DNA from 4 places in the Rahnella sp. GSA61A genome. Region 2 is predicted to be linked to each of the others. Evidence: predicted binding sites of a transcription regulator. Region 2 holds the regulator's gene; each other region holds the start of a gene.

Region 1 (4,218 bases), on a different contig from region 2:
TGGTTTTTGTTCACCCGCCATTTTCGCCCGAATCTTCATGGGGCTTCGCCAGAAGCTGGCTGGCGCTCTCGGCAAAATATGAAGTGCAGATCCTGACGCCGTTCAATATGACGATGGGCATTATGTCCATCTACATCTCGGCATCGATTGCCTACAATCTGGCAAGAAGTTACAAGCTAGACCCGTTCATGACCGCAATGCTGGCGCTGATGTCTTTCCTGCTGGTCGCCGCACCGCAGATTGATGAAAAGATGTCGACGACGGCGCTGGGCGGCGTGGGGATCTTTACGGCTATTCTGGTGGCGATTTATGTCACCGAACTGACGCGGTTATTGAAAAAATACAATATCGGTATCCGTTTACCCGAACAGGTACCTTCAAACATTAAGCATTCGTTTGATTTACTGATCCCGATTGTGGCCGTGGTGATTACACTTTTCCCGCTGAGCTTACTGGTCCAGTCAGGGTTTGATATGTTGCTGCCACAGGCGATTATGGCGCTGTTCGAACCCCTGATTTCTGCCGCAGACTCACTGCCTGCTGTACTTCTCGCCGTGCTGATTTGCCACCTGTTGTGGTTCGCCGGCATTCATGGCTCGGCCATTGTATCTGGCATGTTGCAGGCTTTTTGGTTAACCAATCTCGGCCTGAATCAGACAGATCTCGCTGCCGGTTTACCCATGACGCACATCATGACCGAGGCATTCTGGAATTTCCTGATCGTGATTGGCGGGTCCGGCGCGACAATGGGACTGGTGCTGCTGTTTTGTCGCAGTAAGTCAGCGCATCTGCGCACCATGGGGAAACTCAGTCTGGTGCCAAGCTGTTTCAATATCAATGAGCCGGTGATTTTTGGCACACCTATCGTCATGAATCCGGTATTTTTCATCCCCTTCCTGCTGGCACCGATGGTCAATGCCGTTATCGCCTATCTGGCCGTATCGACGGATCTGCTCCCGCATATGATTTCACTGGTCCCCTGGACATCGCCGGCACCGATCGGGGCGGCCTGGGCGATGGGCTGGGATTTCAAAGTGTCGGTTCTGGTTATCCTGCTGATGGCACTGTCGATGGTAATTTATTATCCATTCTTCAAAGTCTACGAGAAGCAGTTACTGACGCAGGAAAAAGCCGCTGAGGCCGAACAGGTGTTCACTGAGAAGGCGGACGCGGCACAATAAACCCGACGGGAAGGAATCGTCAGGCACAGAAGCGATGTTTCTGTGCCTGTTTTTTTAGCTTATAGCCGGGAATACAGGCAGCATCAGGTAGAGTTTAATCACAATCGCATTGGCGATATCGATGAAGAATGCGCCCACCATCGGCACCACCAGAAACGCCAGATGCGAAGGGCCAAACTGGTTGGTGATCGCCTGCATATTGGCAATGGCCGTCGGGGTGGCACCCAGCCCGAAACCACAGTGTCCTGCCGCCAACACCGCCGCATCGTAGTTTTTCCCCATCACGCGATAAGTCACGAAAATCGCATAAAGTGCCATTGCGAGGGCTTGAACGATAAGAATTGCCATCATCGGCAAGGCGAGTGCCGCCATCTCCCACAACTTAAGGCTCATCAATGCCATGGCAAGGAACAGTGACAAACTGACGTTACCCAGCACGGATACCGCACGGTCGAAGACACGATAAAAACCGAGCCATGCCAGCATATTACTCAGGATCACACCAACGAAGAGCACGCAGACAAAGGTTGGGATTTCAAATGCCGAGCCTTGCAACAGACTGGCGGCATATGTCCCTGCCATCAGGCAAATCGCGATCAGGGCAATGGTTTCAACCATCACCAGTGGCGTGATCATCCTGCCAATCGACGGTTTCTCAAATGCGCTCGGATCGACCATATCCTCGGGGTTTCCGTTGGGGGTGGAAGAATGGCTGACCAGATAGCGCGCTACCGGCCCCCCAATAATACCGCCGAGCACCAGACCAAAAGTTGCGCAAGCCATCGCGACTTCCGTCGCATTTTCAAAGCCATAACGCTCGATAAACAGCTTGCTCCATGCCGCGCCGGTGCCGTGGCCACCTGAAAGGGTAATCGACCCCGCCAGCAACCCCATCAGCGGATCCAGCCCGAGCATTTTCGCCATTCCGATACCGATGGCATTTTGCAAAAGCAGTAAGCCCACGACGACAAACACCAGCAGAAACAGCGATTTACCGCCTGCCCGCAGACTTGCCAGATTGGCGTTAAGACCGATCGTGGCAAAAAATGCCAGCATCAGTGGCTCTTTTAAAGACATGTCGAAACCGACTTCCCAGCCGAATATCTGGTTGGCGATCAGTAACAATAAAGCGACCAGCAAACCACCGGCAACGGGTTCAGGAATGGTGTATTTTTTGAGGAATTTGACCGACTGGACGCATTTCCGTCCTAAAAGGAGCACCAACGTGGCGGCAACCAGGGTGCCGTAGGTATCGAGTTGAATCATTGACGAACTCCATTTTAAAATAAATCCAATAAAATTATCGAGTTATAAAAACTTCACTGACATGTTTTTTCCCAGAAGCTGAATTAGAAGTCATTCAAGCTGCGTCAGGCAAGAAAAACAGGCCATAAATCCCGTCCAATCCAAAACCAGTCGAGGAATATTGCCATTAGCAAACGATTGCTTTTGTCGTTAATTTCAATAAAAATGCCCGCTTTGCCGCTTATTGGAATGCCACAGCATGAGTTCGCAAACCGCAGAACAAGAAACACAGCAACCCGATCTTTCCCGCCAGCAAAAAAGTGAACTGATTTACCGGCTCGAGGACCGCCCGCCATTACCTCAAACGTTATTCGCCGCCTGTCAGCATTTGCTGGCGATGTTTGTTGCGGTAATCACACCAGCACTACTGATTTGCCAGGCGCTGGGTTTGCCTGCGCAGGACACGCAGCACATCATCAGCATGTCGCTGTTCGCCTCCGGCCTGGCTTCTATTTTGCAGATTAAAACCTGGGGACCGGTCGGCTCGGGTTTACTGTCGATTCAGGGCACCAGCTTTAACTTTGTTGCGCCGCTGATCATGGGCGGAATGGCGCTGAAAAATGGCGGTGCGGATGTGCCGACCATGATGGCGGCGCTGTTCGGCACCCTGATGCTGGCTTCCTGCACTGAAATCATTCTTTCCCGTTTCCTGCATCTCGCACGCCGCATCATTACGCCGCTGGTTTCCGGCATCGTGGTGATGATTATCGGGCTGTCGCTGATTCAGGTCGGTCTGACGTCTATCGGCGGCGGTTATGCGGCCATGAGCGATCACACATTCGGGGCACCGAAAAATCTGCTGCTGGCTGCCGTCGTGCTGGTAGTGATTGTTCTGCTGAACCGTCAACGTAACCCTTACCTGCGTGTCGCCTCTCTGGTTATCGCCATGGCGGTGGGTTATCTGGTGGCCTGGATGACGGGCATGTTGCCAACCGTTGCGCCAGCCGCGCAAAGCAACTGGATAACATTACCAACGCCGCTGTATTACGGACTGGGTTTTGACTGGAATTTGCTGATCCCGCTGATGCTGATTTTCATGGTGACATCGCTGGAAACCATCGGTGATATTACCGCAACCTCGGACGTTTCTGAGCAACCGGTCAGCGGCCCGCTGTACATGAAGCGCATCAAAGGCGGCGTTCTGGCCAATGGCCTGAACTCGATGCTTTCTGCTGTATTTAACACCTTCCCGAATTCCTGCTTCGGGCAGAACAACGGCGTCATTCAACTGACCGGCGTTGCCAGCCGCTATGTCGGTTTTGTGGTCGCGCTGATGCTGATCATCCTCGGGCTGTTCCCGGCTGTTGCGGGATTTGTGCAGCATATTCCTGAACCGGTACTGGGCGGCGCGACCATCGTGATGTTCGGTACCATTGCCGCTTCGGGTGTGCGCATTGTTTCCCGCGAGCGTCTGAATCGCCGCGCGATTATGATCATGGCGCTTTCTCTCGCCGTCGGTATGGGTGTTTCTCAGCAGCCGCTGATCCTGCAATTCGCACCGGACTGGCTGAAAACCCTTCTCTCTTCTGGCATTGCAGCGGGCGGCATTACTGCGATTGTTCTGAATCTGGTTTTCCCTCACGAGAAGTAAAAGCAGGATGTAATCCGCGTGCAACAGCGGCAGAGGGTCTGGAACCTCTGCCGCTTTTTATTGCCTCCATTTGGCTAACCTGTTGAGAAAATTCGCTGTTTGCGGCATAAACAAAGAATCTTTTTCCATTTTCCCGTTACA
Region 2 (4,218 bases):
TGAACGCAGGCAGATACATATCAGTGGCTAAAAAGCCCAGCATGCTCAGTCCCGCGAGATAGAGCATAAATCCAAAGGAGGGTTTCATTATCGTCTCATTAATTTATTTATTGCAGATGATGTGATGCAGATTACATACCGGAGGCGGAGTTTAACGCTTTGATAACAGGCTTGTGAAACGCTAATATTTGCACTCTGCTATCAAAAATATTGAAGGCTGAATTATGTGGTCAGAATACGCCCTTGAAGTGGTAGATGCCGTGGCAAGAACAGGTAGTTTTAGTGCGGCAGCGCAAGATTTGCACCGCGTACCTTCTGCTATCAGCTATACCGTCCGTCAGCTTGAGCAGTGGCTGGCCGTGCCGTTGTTTGAACGTCGCCATCGTGACGTGGTACTGACGCCTGCGGGAAAGGTTTTTGTCGATGAAGCGCGGATTCTGACAAAAAAAATGATAGCCACGCGCCGGCAGTGTCAGCAGGTGGCGAACGGCTGGCGCGGCGAATTACGTGTGGCGGTTGACCGGATTGTAAAACCCGCACGGACACGGCGTCTGGTGCTCGATTTCTACCGCCATTTTGCGGACACCGAACTCATTATTCACTCAGAAGTGTTTAATGGTGTCTGGGATGCGCTGGTTGACGGGCGGGCAGACGTGGCGATCGGTGCTACACGCGCGATACCGGTTGGCGGGGGCTTCAGTTTTCGTGACATGGGATTTATGGACTGGCATTGCGTCGTCAGCCCGCAACATCCGCTTGCGCAGTTATCCGGCGCGCTGAATGATGATGAGCTGCGGCCTTATCCTGCACTCTGTCTGGAAGACACCTCCCGGACATTGCCTAAGCGGGATACATGGACGCTGGATAACCAGCGGCGGCTGGTCGTGCCAGACTGGACCTGCGCGCTGGAATGCCTGACCGAAGGCTTATGCGTGGGTATGATGCCGGTTCATCGCGTCACGCCGTGGATAGAACAGAAAAAGTTGCAGGTGCTGACGCTGGAAAATACGTTTCCCGACAGCCCGTGTTGCCTGACGTGGGATCAAAGCAATCCGTCACCCTCGCTGGCCTGGTTGCTGGAATATATGGGCGATACAGAAACCATGAATCAGGAATGGCTGCGTGATTAGAAAAAAACGCCTGCATCTGCAGGCGTTCGATATCTGTTAACGGCGGTAATCGCGGTACGGACCATCGGCTACGGAACGGCGTTCGACCAGTTTCGGATGCACCTCAATGGTCTGAGACTCTTCACGCTTACTGACAATTCTGTCCAGCAACATGGTAAAGGCCATTTCACCCAGACGTTCTTTCGGCTGATGCACGGTTGTCAGCGCGGGGGAGAAGTAACGGGCGTTACGCACATTGTCGTAACCGATTACGGAAATATCCTGAGGGACGCGCAGGCCCAGTTCGTCTGCGGCACAGATTGCGCCCATTGCCATCACATCGCCGCCACAAAATACGGCAGTCGGGCGGTGCTTCTGCATCAGAATTTTATGCATCGCCTGATAGCCCGATTCCGGCTCGAAATCGCCCTGAACCACCCATTCGTCACGCAGCGGAATATTGGCTTCAGTCAGTGCTTTCACAAAACCCTGGAAGCGGCCACCGCCGGTATTACGTGCCAGTTGGCCCGGGATCACCCCAATATCACGATGACCGCGTTCAATCAGATAACGCCCGGCCATGTAACCCCCTTCGAAAGCATTATCAATAATGCTGTCGGTGAAGTTCTTACGCGCTTCGCCCCAGTCCATGACCACCATTGGGATCGAACGGTGCTCCTCGAGCATATTGAGCAACTCATCAGGATATTCCGCGCACATCACCAGCAAGCCATCGACGCGTTTTTGCGCCAGCATTTGCAGGTAGGCTTGTTGTTTTTCCAGATTATTATGCGAGTTACACAAAATCAGCGTATAGCCTTTGGAGAAGCAGCTGTTTTCTACGGCTTCAATCACTTCGGCAAAATAGGGCGCTTCGCTGGAGGTGGCAAGCAGACCGATCGTTTTGGTGTTATTGACCTTCAGACTGCGGGCTACAGCACTCGGCGAGTAATGTAACTCTTTGATTGCAAGGAGAACCGCTTCTTTGGTTTCTTCGGCGACGAAACGTGTTTTATTGATGACGTGCGACACGGTTGTAGTGGAAACGCCAGCGCGCTTTGCGACATCTTTAATCGTTGCCATGTAAACAATGACTCCTGAACTCACGTGTTTCAGCACGTTAGCATTATGTTAATCGTTTGCTTGCGTGGATCTCACTGCTGGCTTCTAAAAGGGCAGTGAAATCGTTGGGTGGATTCTTCAGAATGAGGCGTGAAATGCTCTCGGGTGAAATCAACCGGCACACAGGCGTGTTAACCGACAATTTTCTCTTATAATGCAGGAAAGTGGAAGTAAAATTCTCAGGGATACATTGTCATTCAGCACAAGATTTTAAATGTTAATTATGCGAAAATGCGTTGGCACACAATTAGTGTGGCTTAAAAAATGCCACAATTTGATCCGAAAGGGGGGTTTGATGGACAGCAACCTGAAATTATCGTTGATCACCACGGTATGCGCTTTGCTTATGATTATCGCTTTCAGTTTCACTGCGGTGATGAACTGATTCAGTAAGTGATCCGCCATAAAAAAGGGCGATTCCTGTTACAGGAATCGCCCTTTTCAATTTTACGCAGTGGCCGTTACCGCCGATACTCTTCCCTGCAGAAACTCTTCGTTAAATGCTATTCAATGGCTGATTAGCGAAACTTCAGACTTAACGAATTGTTTATTATCGGATCGTTTTCGGCGTCATTACCCGGCGTGCACCCACATAATGATCTTGCCAGTAATCGTCGCCGAGAGAGGTGATTTTAATGTCTTCGCCCGTTCTTGGAGACTGAATAAACTTGCCGTTCCCCACGTAAACACCAACATGGTCTGCTGCGCCGCGGTTATTGATTCTGAAGAACACCAGATCACCGCTTTCAAGTTCGCCGCGTTTGACCGGAGCCGCATCGCGCAGGTGATACATTTCATTCGCTGTGCGTGGCATTTTAATACGGATCAAATCTTTGTAGGCGTAATAGACTAAGCCGCTGCAATCAAAACCGGTATTCGGCGAGGTTCCGCCCCAGCGATATGGTTTTCCTACCTGATGCATCAGTTTGGTCATCGCCGTTTGCTGGGCATGCTGATAGCGTTTTTTATGCGTTGCACTTAGCGTAATCGGTTTGCTGTCTTCTTCGGGCTTTTTACCTTTACGGTGCCGGCCATACGCTTCTTTTTTACTGACCCTTTCCGTGCTGTTTTTCGCGAGTGAACGGGTTTTGGCGTGTTTCTCTGTTTTGCTTTCGGCCCGCGTGGTCTTCAGTGTCTTTTCTTTTTTACTTTCGGCCCGGGTCGTTTTGACACTTTTCTCCGTCGTGGTCTTTCGTTTAGCCAGTTCGGTACTTTTAACTTTCTTCTTCGAATTCTTGTCCTGAATTTTTTGTTCTGTCACTGGCGCGATTTTAGTTTTTTTACTGGTTTTCGCGGCCACCGTTTTTCGCTTTCGCCGTTCTTCAGGTGCAGCCTGATTAACATGGCTTTTACGCTGATCGGCAGAAACACGTGTCTGCGGCGATGCATGTGCCATATTCAGAAATAGCTGGGTAAAGAGCAGCACAAAAAGCGTGAACAGTAAGCGCATAGCTTCGTTACCATGAGTGGTAGGTTAAACATCAGGGATGTCAGAGTATTGCCTAAAAGAACCTGACAAAAAAGCACGAATTGACTCGATTCTAGATCATATTGTGAGAAAAAGTTAATGGCTTTTTTTATGTCGAAATAACCGCCATTTTTAGTCAAAAAAATAACCACTTTTCATGGTGTTAATATTTGAGTTAAAGAATGGAATTTTGCAAATCTGGCGTTATCGGTGAACGCCAAAAATGTTATTCTCAATGAATGTTTAAAGATGTGAGCCTGAGCGCACACATTAAAGATTGTTAAACAAAATGCCAGTATTGAGAAAGACCACACAAAAAATGGCGTTTTTATCTGATGGCTGCCATCGTTACAATAGAAGGTATTGTGATTGCGCACCGTCTCTTTATGCTGCGCGTGAAGAGTAATGATCGTGACAGCCTGTACCGGCTTGAGGAAGCAAGAAATGACCACTCCAACAATTGAAAAAATTCAGAAGCAAGTTTCTGAAAACCCGATTCTGCTGTACATGAAAGGTTCG
Region 3 (4,218 bases), on a different contig from region 2:
GACGATCCGCATCGGGGAAGTGATTTTCGATCTGGTGAAACCTTGCAGCCGCTGTATTTTTACCACAGTCAGTATCGAAAAAGGTCGCAAACATCCGCGTGGCGAACCGTTGAAAACATTGCAGGGCTATCGTACCGCCAGCGACGGCGATGTCGATTTCGGTCAGAACATGATTGCCCGCAACAGCGGCGTGATCCGCGCAGGCGACAGCGTTCAGGTGCTGGCAACCAGGCCACCACGGCCTTACTGCGCGGGCGATATCATTGAAAATGTGGAAGCGCCAAAAAGCACCGCGCAGGACGTCAGCATTAATTATCAGGGAACGCAGTTTACCGGCAACAATCAGCAGATTTTGCTCGAGCAGCTGGAATTGCAGGGATTACGTATCCCCTATTCCTGTCGTGCAGGAATTTGTGGCGCGTGCAGGATGATATTGAAAGAAGGAAAAGTGGCACCGCTGAAAGAGAGTGCAGTGGGAAAAGATGGAACGATATTAGCGTGTAGTTGTATTCCGGCTACGGATATCGTGCTCGGCTAGAGGTGTATTTAATGAGGATCAGGCAGGAAACTAAACTGCCTGATCGTAGACATCATCCCTGTCAACGCGGAATGCTGCTGGCATTAGCCGGTCATGCATCACTTTAATAGCATCCCCCAGCACCATGCCGCGCCCTGCGACCGTCAGCCGTTCCTGCGCCAGCAGGCACAGACTGGCATTATCACCGGATTCCACCACCAGTAATGTCGCCTGTTCACCGCTTTCCATCACCTGCACCTGAGCAAGCTGACCATTCGCAGGCTGGTAAGGACGCATCTGCTGACTGAAATGCCAGCTCTTCGGCATCAGCGGTTTTAAAAAACGATAAGCGACTAAGGCGTTCAGAACTAATTCAGCGCGTTGTTCAGCTGCGAGACGAATATGTTTGCACTGTTCTTCAAAATCAAAATACAGCGCCGCATCATCGACACAAAATGACATATTTCCGAAAGCATCAGGAGTTAACATTTTGGCGGGAAAACGGGAACGGAAAATCATGCCATTGGCGAGGTCCAGCATAAGCCGGTCATGTTCTGTATCAAAATACCAACGCCAATTATCATCTGGTTTAATTTTCATTTCGTCATCCTGTTTACCCTCATGCCCTCTGCCTGACTTCATTACCGGCTAATCTGTAAGAATAGATTTTTCAGTAACGAAACGATATCAGACAAATCCTGAGCCTGAATTACGGTCAGTGGACAAAATATAGACGAGCCGGGTTAATAAATAAACCCCTGACTCGTCTTCAGGATGAAAAATATTAGATATGGGTAACAATATCTTTGATCAGACCCGGACCTTTAAAGATAAAGCCGGAATAGATTTGAATTAAGGAAGCGCCTGCGGCCATTTTCTCACGGGCCGCCGTTAATGAATCAATACCGCCAACACCAATAACCGGCAGACGCCCTTGTAATTCATGAGAGAGCATACGGATAATTTCTGTGCTGCGCAGCTGCAACGGGCGCCCGCTCAGACCACCAACCTGTTCGCAATAATTTAGCCCCTGAACCAGTTTACGATCGAGTGTGGTATTGGTCGCAATCACGCCATCCATATTATGGCGCACTAAACTGTCGGCTATTTGGATCAATTCTTCCTCAGAAAGATCCGGTGCGATCTTCACCGCAACAGGCACATATTTCTGATGGCGTTGCTGTAACTCAAGCTGCTTATTCTTAATCGCTGCCAGCAAATCATCCAGCGCTTCACCGTATTGCAGTGAACGTAATCCCGGCGTGTTAGGTGATGAAATATTCACCGCGATATAACCGGCGTACGGATATACCTTTTCCATACAGGTCAGATAATCGTCTGCGCCGTGCTCAACAGGCGTATCTTTATTCTTGCCAATATTAATCCCCAGAATGCCGCCAAAATGTGATTTTTTGACATTATTCACCAGATTATCCACGCCATGGTTATTGAAACCCATGCGGTTAATCAGGCCTTCAGCTTCCACAATACGGAATAAACGCGGCTTATCATTACCGGCCTGCGCACGCGGGGTCACAGTACCGACTTCAATAAATCCAAAGCCCATTGCCCCCAGCGCATCAATACATTCGCCGTCTTTATCCAGGCCTGCGGCCAGTCCCAAAGGGTTCTTAAAGGATAATCCCATGCAGTTTACCGGTTTGGTGGGCACTGACTGGCGGATCAAGAATTCAAACGGGGTGCCGGAAATGCGGCTCAACTGACGAAAGGTTAACTCGTGGGCGCGCTCTGGATCGAGCTGAAACAGTGCTTTCCTGACAAGAGGATAATACATGGAGACTCCTGAATTCCCGGTGGCTAGACGGGGCGGTATTATTGACTAAGCGCCGGACAATTGGAAATGATAACCGGCATATTGGCCAAATAATTGCTTCGCTGCGCAAACGATTACCTTTTTGTTACCTTTAATTCACTTTTATTTCCTTTCCCCCCATCGCCCCACAGCACACCCGACACGTGCTTTATCTGATTTGAAACTTTCCATAGCCAAAATTGAGATTTCCGCTGCGCCGCCTCTGCCTGCTAGGTTTACCTCACTTCGTTAAGAAAAATGATAGTTCTATAACAGATTGTTATAAGGAATAAGCAAATGCGTGTAGTGACTCTGGCAGGCAGTCCGCGACAACCCTCCCGCTCCTCTTCCCTGCTGGCACTCAGCCACCAGTGGCTGGCGAGCCGTGGCGTTGAAGTCTTTACCTACAATATTCAGGATTTTTCAGCAGACGATCTGCTTTTCGCTAATTTTGGCAGCCCGCAACTCAAGCAACTGAATGCTGAACTGGCGAGTGCTGATGGCCTGATCGTCGCCACACCAGTGTATAAGGCGTCTTTTTCCGGCGCACTGAAAACCCTGCTCGATTTACTGCCAGAACGCGCGCTCGACCATAAAGTGGTGTTGCCACTGGCTACAGCCGGATCTATCGGCCATATGCTGGCCGTCGATTACGCCCTAAAACCGGTACTCGCCTCGCTGAAAGCACAGGAAGTGTTGCAGGGCGTTTTCGCAGATGACAGCCTGATCACCGATTATCAGACGTTCCCTGCGAAGCTGGCCCCCGCACTGGAAGAGCGTTTGATCGAATCTCTGGAAAACTTCTACCTGGCGCTGAGCCGCCGCCGTCCGCAGCTTCCGTCTGTTGCATCCCTTTCTGCGCAAGCACTGCGTGTCTGACTTTAAAAGGAATTAATCATGCCTGCTTCTTTCTCTTTATTACGCCGTATCCCGGTTGTGGCCAGCCTGCTGACCAGCCTTTTCCTGAGCGGCACCGCAACGGCTCAGGAAAAGGATCCGGCGCAATTACGTATTGCCTATCAGAAAGGATCTGTCGGACTGGTGCTGGCGAAATCACACCAGTTACTGGAAAAACGTTTCCCGGACACAAAAATAAGCTGGGTAGAATTCCCTGCCGGGCCGCAAATTCTTGAAGCGCTGAACGTCGGAAGTATTGATCTGGGCGGTACCGGTGATTTGCCGCCGTTGTTCGCGCAGGCAGCGGGGGCAGATTTGTTGTATATCGGCTCTGAACCCCCGAAACCGAAAGCAGAAGTGATTCTGGTCGACAGCAAGAGTCCGATCAAAACCGTCGCAGATCTCAAAGGTCATAAAGTCGCTTTCCAGAAAGGCTCCAGTTCGCACAACCTGCTGTTGCGTGCCCTGCAACAGGCGGGCCTGAAATTCAGCGATATCCAGCCGGTCTATCTGACCCCTGCCGATGCACGGGCCGCATTCCAGCAACATGATGTGGATGCCTGGGCTATCTGGGATCCGTATTATTCGGCCGCGCAAGTTCAGGGTGATGTGCGCGTTCTGACCGACGGCTCGACGCTCCACCAGACGGGCTCCTTCTATCTGGCACCGAAAAAATACACCGAGGCCAATCCTCAGTTCATCAGTCAGGTTCTGGAAGTGTTAACGCAGGCGAATGCGCTGACCAAAACTGACCGTGAACAAAGTATCAAACTGCTTTCTCAGTCGATGGGGTTACCGGAAAAAGTGGTCGCCTCTTATCTGGATCATCTGCCGGATATGCCTATCACGCCGGTCAGTGCGGAAACAGAAAAGCGCCAGCAGCAAACCGCCGATTTGTTCTATCAGAACCATATTTTGCCAAAGCCGGTTGAAATTAAAGACCGCATCTGGAAACCAGCCGTACAAGCTAACTGAACATCCATTTAGCCGC
Region 4 (4,218 bases), on a different contig from region 2:
CGGCCGTGGCAGCAAGGACGGTGGCCTGCCGTCGCTGATCAATAATACAGCGCTCGGGCACCTGAACAGCGACAACCTGGTGATGGCGATTCTGCATGGCGTGCAGCGCGGGCCGGAAAGCAAAGATGTCGCGATGCCAGCGTTTGAGCATTTACTGTCGGATACGCAGGTCGCTACGCTGAGCAATCAGTTGTTGCGGCAGTTTGGTAACGATCAGGCGAAAGTGACATCTGACCGCGTGAAAGAATTGCGTGCAGGTGGCAAACCTTCGCCGTTGCTTGAACTGGCGCACTGGGGCATGGGCATTGCGGGACTTGTGGTTATCCTGCTGATTGCGCTGTTCTTTGTACGTCGCCGACGTCGTCATTAATCTGTACTGAACAGCAATAAAAAAGGCTGACATTCTGTGTCAGCCTTTTCTTTTCGTGCAGGGATTAAAGGACTTTGTGCGGACCGAAACATTCGTAATGAATGTTGGCTTCGCTGATGTTCATCGCCAGCAGTTGTTTCGCTGCAAACTGCATAAAGCCGACCGGACCGCACAGGTAGAAATGCATCGCCGGATCGCTCAGCTGTGCGCTGACTTTGCTCAGATCCATCAGCCCTTCATACTGAAAATCTTCACCGGGTAAATCATTCGCCTGTGGCCGGTTATACCAGACATGGCTTTCCAGTTGCGGCAGGTTTTTCTGCGCGCTTGTCACTTCACCGGCAAATGCGTGCACGGCACCGTTTTCAGCCGCGTGCAGCCATTGTACCGGCGCATGATGTCCGCGTTCTGCCAGCGTATTGAGCATACCCAACATCGGCGTCTGACCAACACCTGCAGAAACCAGCGCCACCGGCGTGGTATCGCTGATATCCATAAAGAAATCACCGTGAGGGGCAGCAAGATGAATGATGTCGCCCGGCTGCGCAAAATTATGCAGGAAGTTGGATACGGCACCTTGCCCTTCGCGTTTTACCGCGATGCGGTAGGTTTTGCCGTTCGGTGCCTGGGTCAGGGAATACTGGCGGATTTCCTGATTTTCCAGTGAGGCATCGCGGATATATACCGCCAGATATTGCCCCGGCTGGAAGTCGGCCACCGGTTTACCGTCGACAGGTTCCAGCAGGAAAGAGGTAATCAGCTCACTCTGCGGTTGTTTTTCGGCGATGCGGAATTCACGCGTGCCGCGCCAGCCACCCGTTTTTTCTGCGCTGTCCTGATAAATCTCGGTTTCACGGTTAATAAACACATTCGCCAGCACGCCATAGGCTTTGCCCCATGCATCCAGCACTTCCTGACCCGGACTGAACATTTCATCCAGCGTTGCCAGCAGGTGAGCGCCGACAATATTGTATTGTTCAGGCTGGATGGTGAAGCTGGTGTGTTTTTGCGCGATGCGTTCCACTGCAGGCAGCAGCGCCGCCAGATTTTCAATATTAGCGGCATAAGCGCAGATGGCATCAAACAGCGCCTGACGCTGATCGCCGTTGCGCTGGTTGCTCATATTGAAGATGTCTTTCAGTTCGGGATTATGCGCAAACATACGGTCATAAAAGTGTGCGGTCAGTTTCGGACCGGTCGCAGCGAGCAAAGGAATAGTGGATTTAACGGTGGCGATAGTGGCTGAATCAAGCATGGTGAACACCTTGTCTGTGATGATTTTATTTAAACATGTATTTTAAATGCATCTTATATAAACCCACTATTTCTGTAAACACCCCCTAAAGGGGTAAGGGCTTTTCCCGACAGGGGCTGAGTCACAAAGCTGAAATTTGTACATGTTCAGGTGAATATTTATCCCTTGATTATGGACAGATGTTCGCAGATCAAAGCCTTGCTGTATCTGGAGCCAATCGTTTGCCTAAAAACCTCAAACTGACCCTATCCGAAGGCCGCTTAAACATTTACACTGTGGCGCAGAACCCGGAAGGGGCGTTTATTTTTAGTTTGTTGAGTCAGGAGATGCGGATGTTAAAGCGTGAAATGAACATTGCCGATTATGATGCTGAGCTGTGGGCAGCAATGGAAAAAGAAGTTGTTCGTCAGGAAGAACATATCGAGCTGATTGCGTCAGAAAACTATACCAGCCCGCGTGTCATGCAGGCTCAGGGTTCGCAACTGACCAACAAATATGCAGAAGGCTACCCGGGCAAACGTTATTACGGTGGCTGTGAGTACGTCGACATCGTTGAACAACTGGCTATCGACCGTGCAAAAGAATTGTTCGGTGCAGATTTTGCCAACGTTCAGCCGCACTCCGGCTCACAGGCAAACTTCGCGGTGTATACCGCACTGCTGCAACCGGGCGACACCATTCTGGGGATGAACCTTGGCCATGGCGGTCACCTGACGCACGGTTCACCGGTTAACCTTTCCGGTAAACTGTATAACGTGGTGCCTTATGGTATCGACGAAAGCGGCGACATCGATTACGAAGACGTGAAACGTCAGGCCGAACTGCACAAACCAAAAATGATCATCGGCGGCTTCTCTGCATTCTCCGGTATCGTTGACTGGGCAAAAATGCGTGAAATCGCCGACAGCGTTGGCGCTTACTTCTTCGTTGACATGGCACACGTTGCCGGTCTGATTGCTGCGGGCGTTTACCCGAACCCGGTTCCACACGCACACATCGTGACCACCACCACGCACAAAACGCTGGCTGGCCCACGCGGCGGTCTGATTCTGGCGAAAGGCGGCGACGAAGAGTTCTACAAAAAACTGAACTCTGCTGTCTTCCCGGGTGGTCAGGGCGGCCCGCTGATGCACGTGATTGCCGGTAAAGCGGTAGCACTGAAAGAAGCGATGGAACCTGAGTTCAAAGCTTACCAACAGCAGGTGGCTAAAAACGCACAGGCAATGGTGGCTGTAGTTCTGGAACGCGGCTACAAAGTGGTTTCCGGCGGCACGCACAACCACCTGTTCCTGATGGATCTGGTCGATAAGAATCTGACCGGTAAAGAAGCCGATGCTGCTCTGGGTCGCGCTAACATCACTGTGAACAAAAACAGCGTACCTAACGATCCGAAGAGCCCGTTTGTGACCTCTGGTGTGCGTATCGGTACCCCGGCTGTGACCCGTCGTGGTTTCAAAGAAGCTGAAGTGCGCGAACTGGCTGGCTGGATCTGTGACGTGCTGGACAACGTGAACGACGAAGCAACGATCGAACGCGTTAAACAGAAAGTTCTCGACATCTGTGCACGCTTCCCGGTTTACGCGTAATATTTGCGAAGCCGTTAAGCTGCTAAAACCCGCTACGGCGGGTTTTTTTATGGGCATGTATCAGAATTTGTGAGCTGGCAGACATTACGGGAGTATGAAAGCGTCTGCGGATTGCTAGCGATTGTGAGCTTTGTCAAAGTATTGGCCTCACACCGGAGGATTTATGGAATTGCGTTCCACGCGCTGGCTTGCACTCAGTTATTTCACCTATTTTTTCAGTTACGGTATTTTTCTTCCTTTCTGGGGCCTGTGGCTTAAAGGTGAGGGGATCTCCTCCGAAAGCATCGGCTTGTTGCTGGGTGCGGGTCTGGTCGCCCGTTTTCTCGGCACGTTAATCATTTCTCCGTCCATCAAAGACCCGTCTTACCTCATCACCGGTTTGCGTATTCTGGCGCTGCTTACGCTGGCGTTTGCCGTCGGGTTCTGGTTTGGCAACGGCTGGGCGTGGCTGATGATCAACATTGCCGGTTTCAGTCTGTTTTTCGGTCCGCTGGTGCCGCTGACCGATGCGCTGGCAGGCACGTTGCAACGCCAGATCAATATGGATTACGGCAAGGTGCGTGTCTGGGGCTCCATTGCCTTCGTGATTGGATCGGCGGTGACCGGCAAGCTGGTTGAGGTCTACGGTCATAAGGCGATTTTGTACACACTGACCGCAGGCGTGGCCGCGATGTTGCTCGGTATGTTGCTGCGCCCGAGCGTGAAGCCGGTGGGAGAGCCGCGTACCAGCGGTGCGCCGGGTATTTCGTGGAAAGCGTTGCTTGGCGAAAAACCAGTCTGGCGTTTCCTGTTATGTGTGACGCTGTTGCAGGGCGCCCATGCGGCGTATTACGGTTTCAGTGCAATTTACTGGCAGGATGTGGGCTATTCTTCCACGACCATCGGCTATTTGTGGTCGCTGGGCGTCGTGGCGGAAGTGCTGGTCTTTACCTTTAGCAAACAGCTGTTCAGCCGCTGGTCAGCGCGGGATCTGCTGCTGCTTTCGGCCGTGTGTGGCGTGGTACGCT

The links. Region 2 encodes PurR, which represses purine synthesis genes. Its sites were predicted from a motif close to CANGCAAACGTTTGCNTG; they were not measured.
Region 1: a site for PurR is predicted at 2,614-2,631, ahead of LC431_RS22095 (NCS2 family protein). Genes of this name have one in related genera too.
Region 3: a site for PurR is predicted at 2,415-2,432, ahead of pyrD (quinone-dependent dihydroorotate dehydrogenase). Genes of this name have one in related genera too.
Region 4: a site for PurR is predicted at 1,836-1,853, ahead of glyA (serine hydroxymethyltransferase). Genes of this name have one in related genera too.

Annotation. Positions count from the first base shown of each region.
Region 1 is NZ_JAHXYO010000023.1:21,695-25,912, reverse strand. It holds gene LC431_RS22105 (PTS cellobiose transporter subunit IIC) at 1-1,181, shown strand, start outside; gene gltS (sodium/glutamate symporter) at 1,236-2,447, opposite strand; gene LC431_RS22095 (NCS2 family protein) at 2,686-4,077, shown strand.
Region 2 is NZ_JAHXYO010000016.1:66,080-70,297, forward strand. It holds gene punC (purine nucleoside transporter PunC) at 1-88, opposite strand, end outside; gene punR (DNA-binding transcriptional activator PunR) at 225-1,130, shown strand; gene purR (HTH-type transcriptional repressor PurR) at 1,167-2,192, opposite strand; gene LC431_RS18930 (YnhF family membrane protein) at 2,527-2,616, shown strand; gene LC431_RS18935 (C40 family peptidase) at 2,782-3,681, opposite strand; gene LC431_RS26305 (hypothetical protein) at 4,035-4,163, shown strand; gene LC431_RS18940 (Grx4 family monothiol glutaredoxin) at 4,144-4,218, shown strand, end outside.
Region 3 is NZ_JAHXYO010000009.1:130,124-134,341, forward strand. It holds gene LC431_RS13570 (YcbX family protein) at 1-538, shown strand, start outside; gene LC431_RS13575 (cell division protein ZapC) at 569-1,117, opposite strand; gene pyrD (quinone-dependent dihydroorotate dehydrogenase) at 1,302-2,312, opposite strand; gene ssuE (NADPH-dependent FMN reductase) at 2,628-3,209, shown strand; gene LC431_RS13590 (sulfonate ABC transporter substrate-binding protein) at 3,228-4,202, shown strand.
Region 4 is NZ_JAHXYO010000005.1:131,325-135,542, forward strand. It holds gene LC431_RS08750 (cytochrome c) at 1-370, shown strand, start outside; gene hmpA (NO-inducible flavohemoprotein) at 435-1,625, opposite strand; gene glyA (serine hydroxymethyltransferase) at 1,958-3,211, shown strand; gene LC431_RS08765 (3-phenylpropionate MFS transporter) at 3,375-4,218, shown strand, end outside.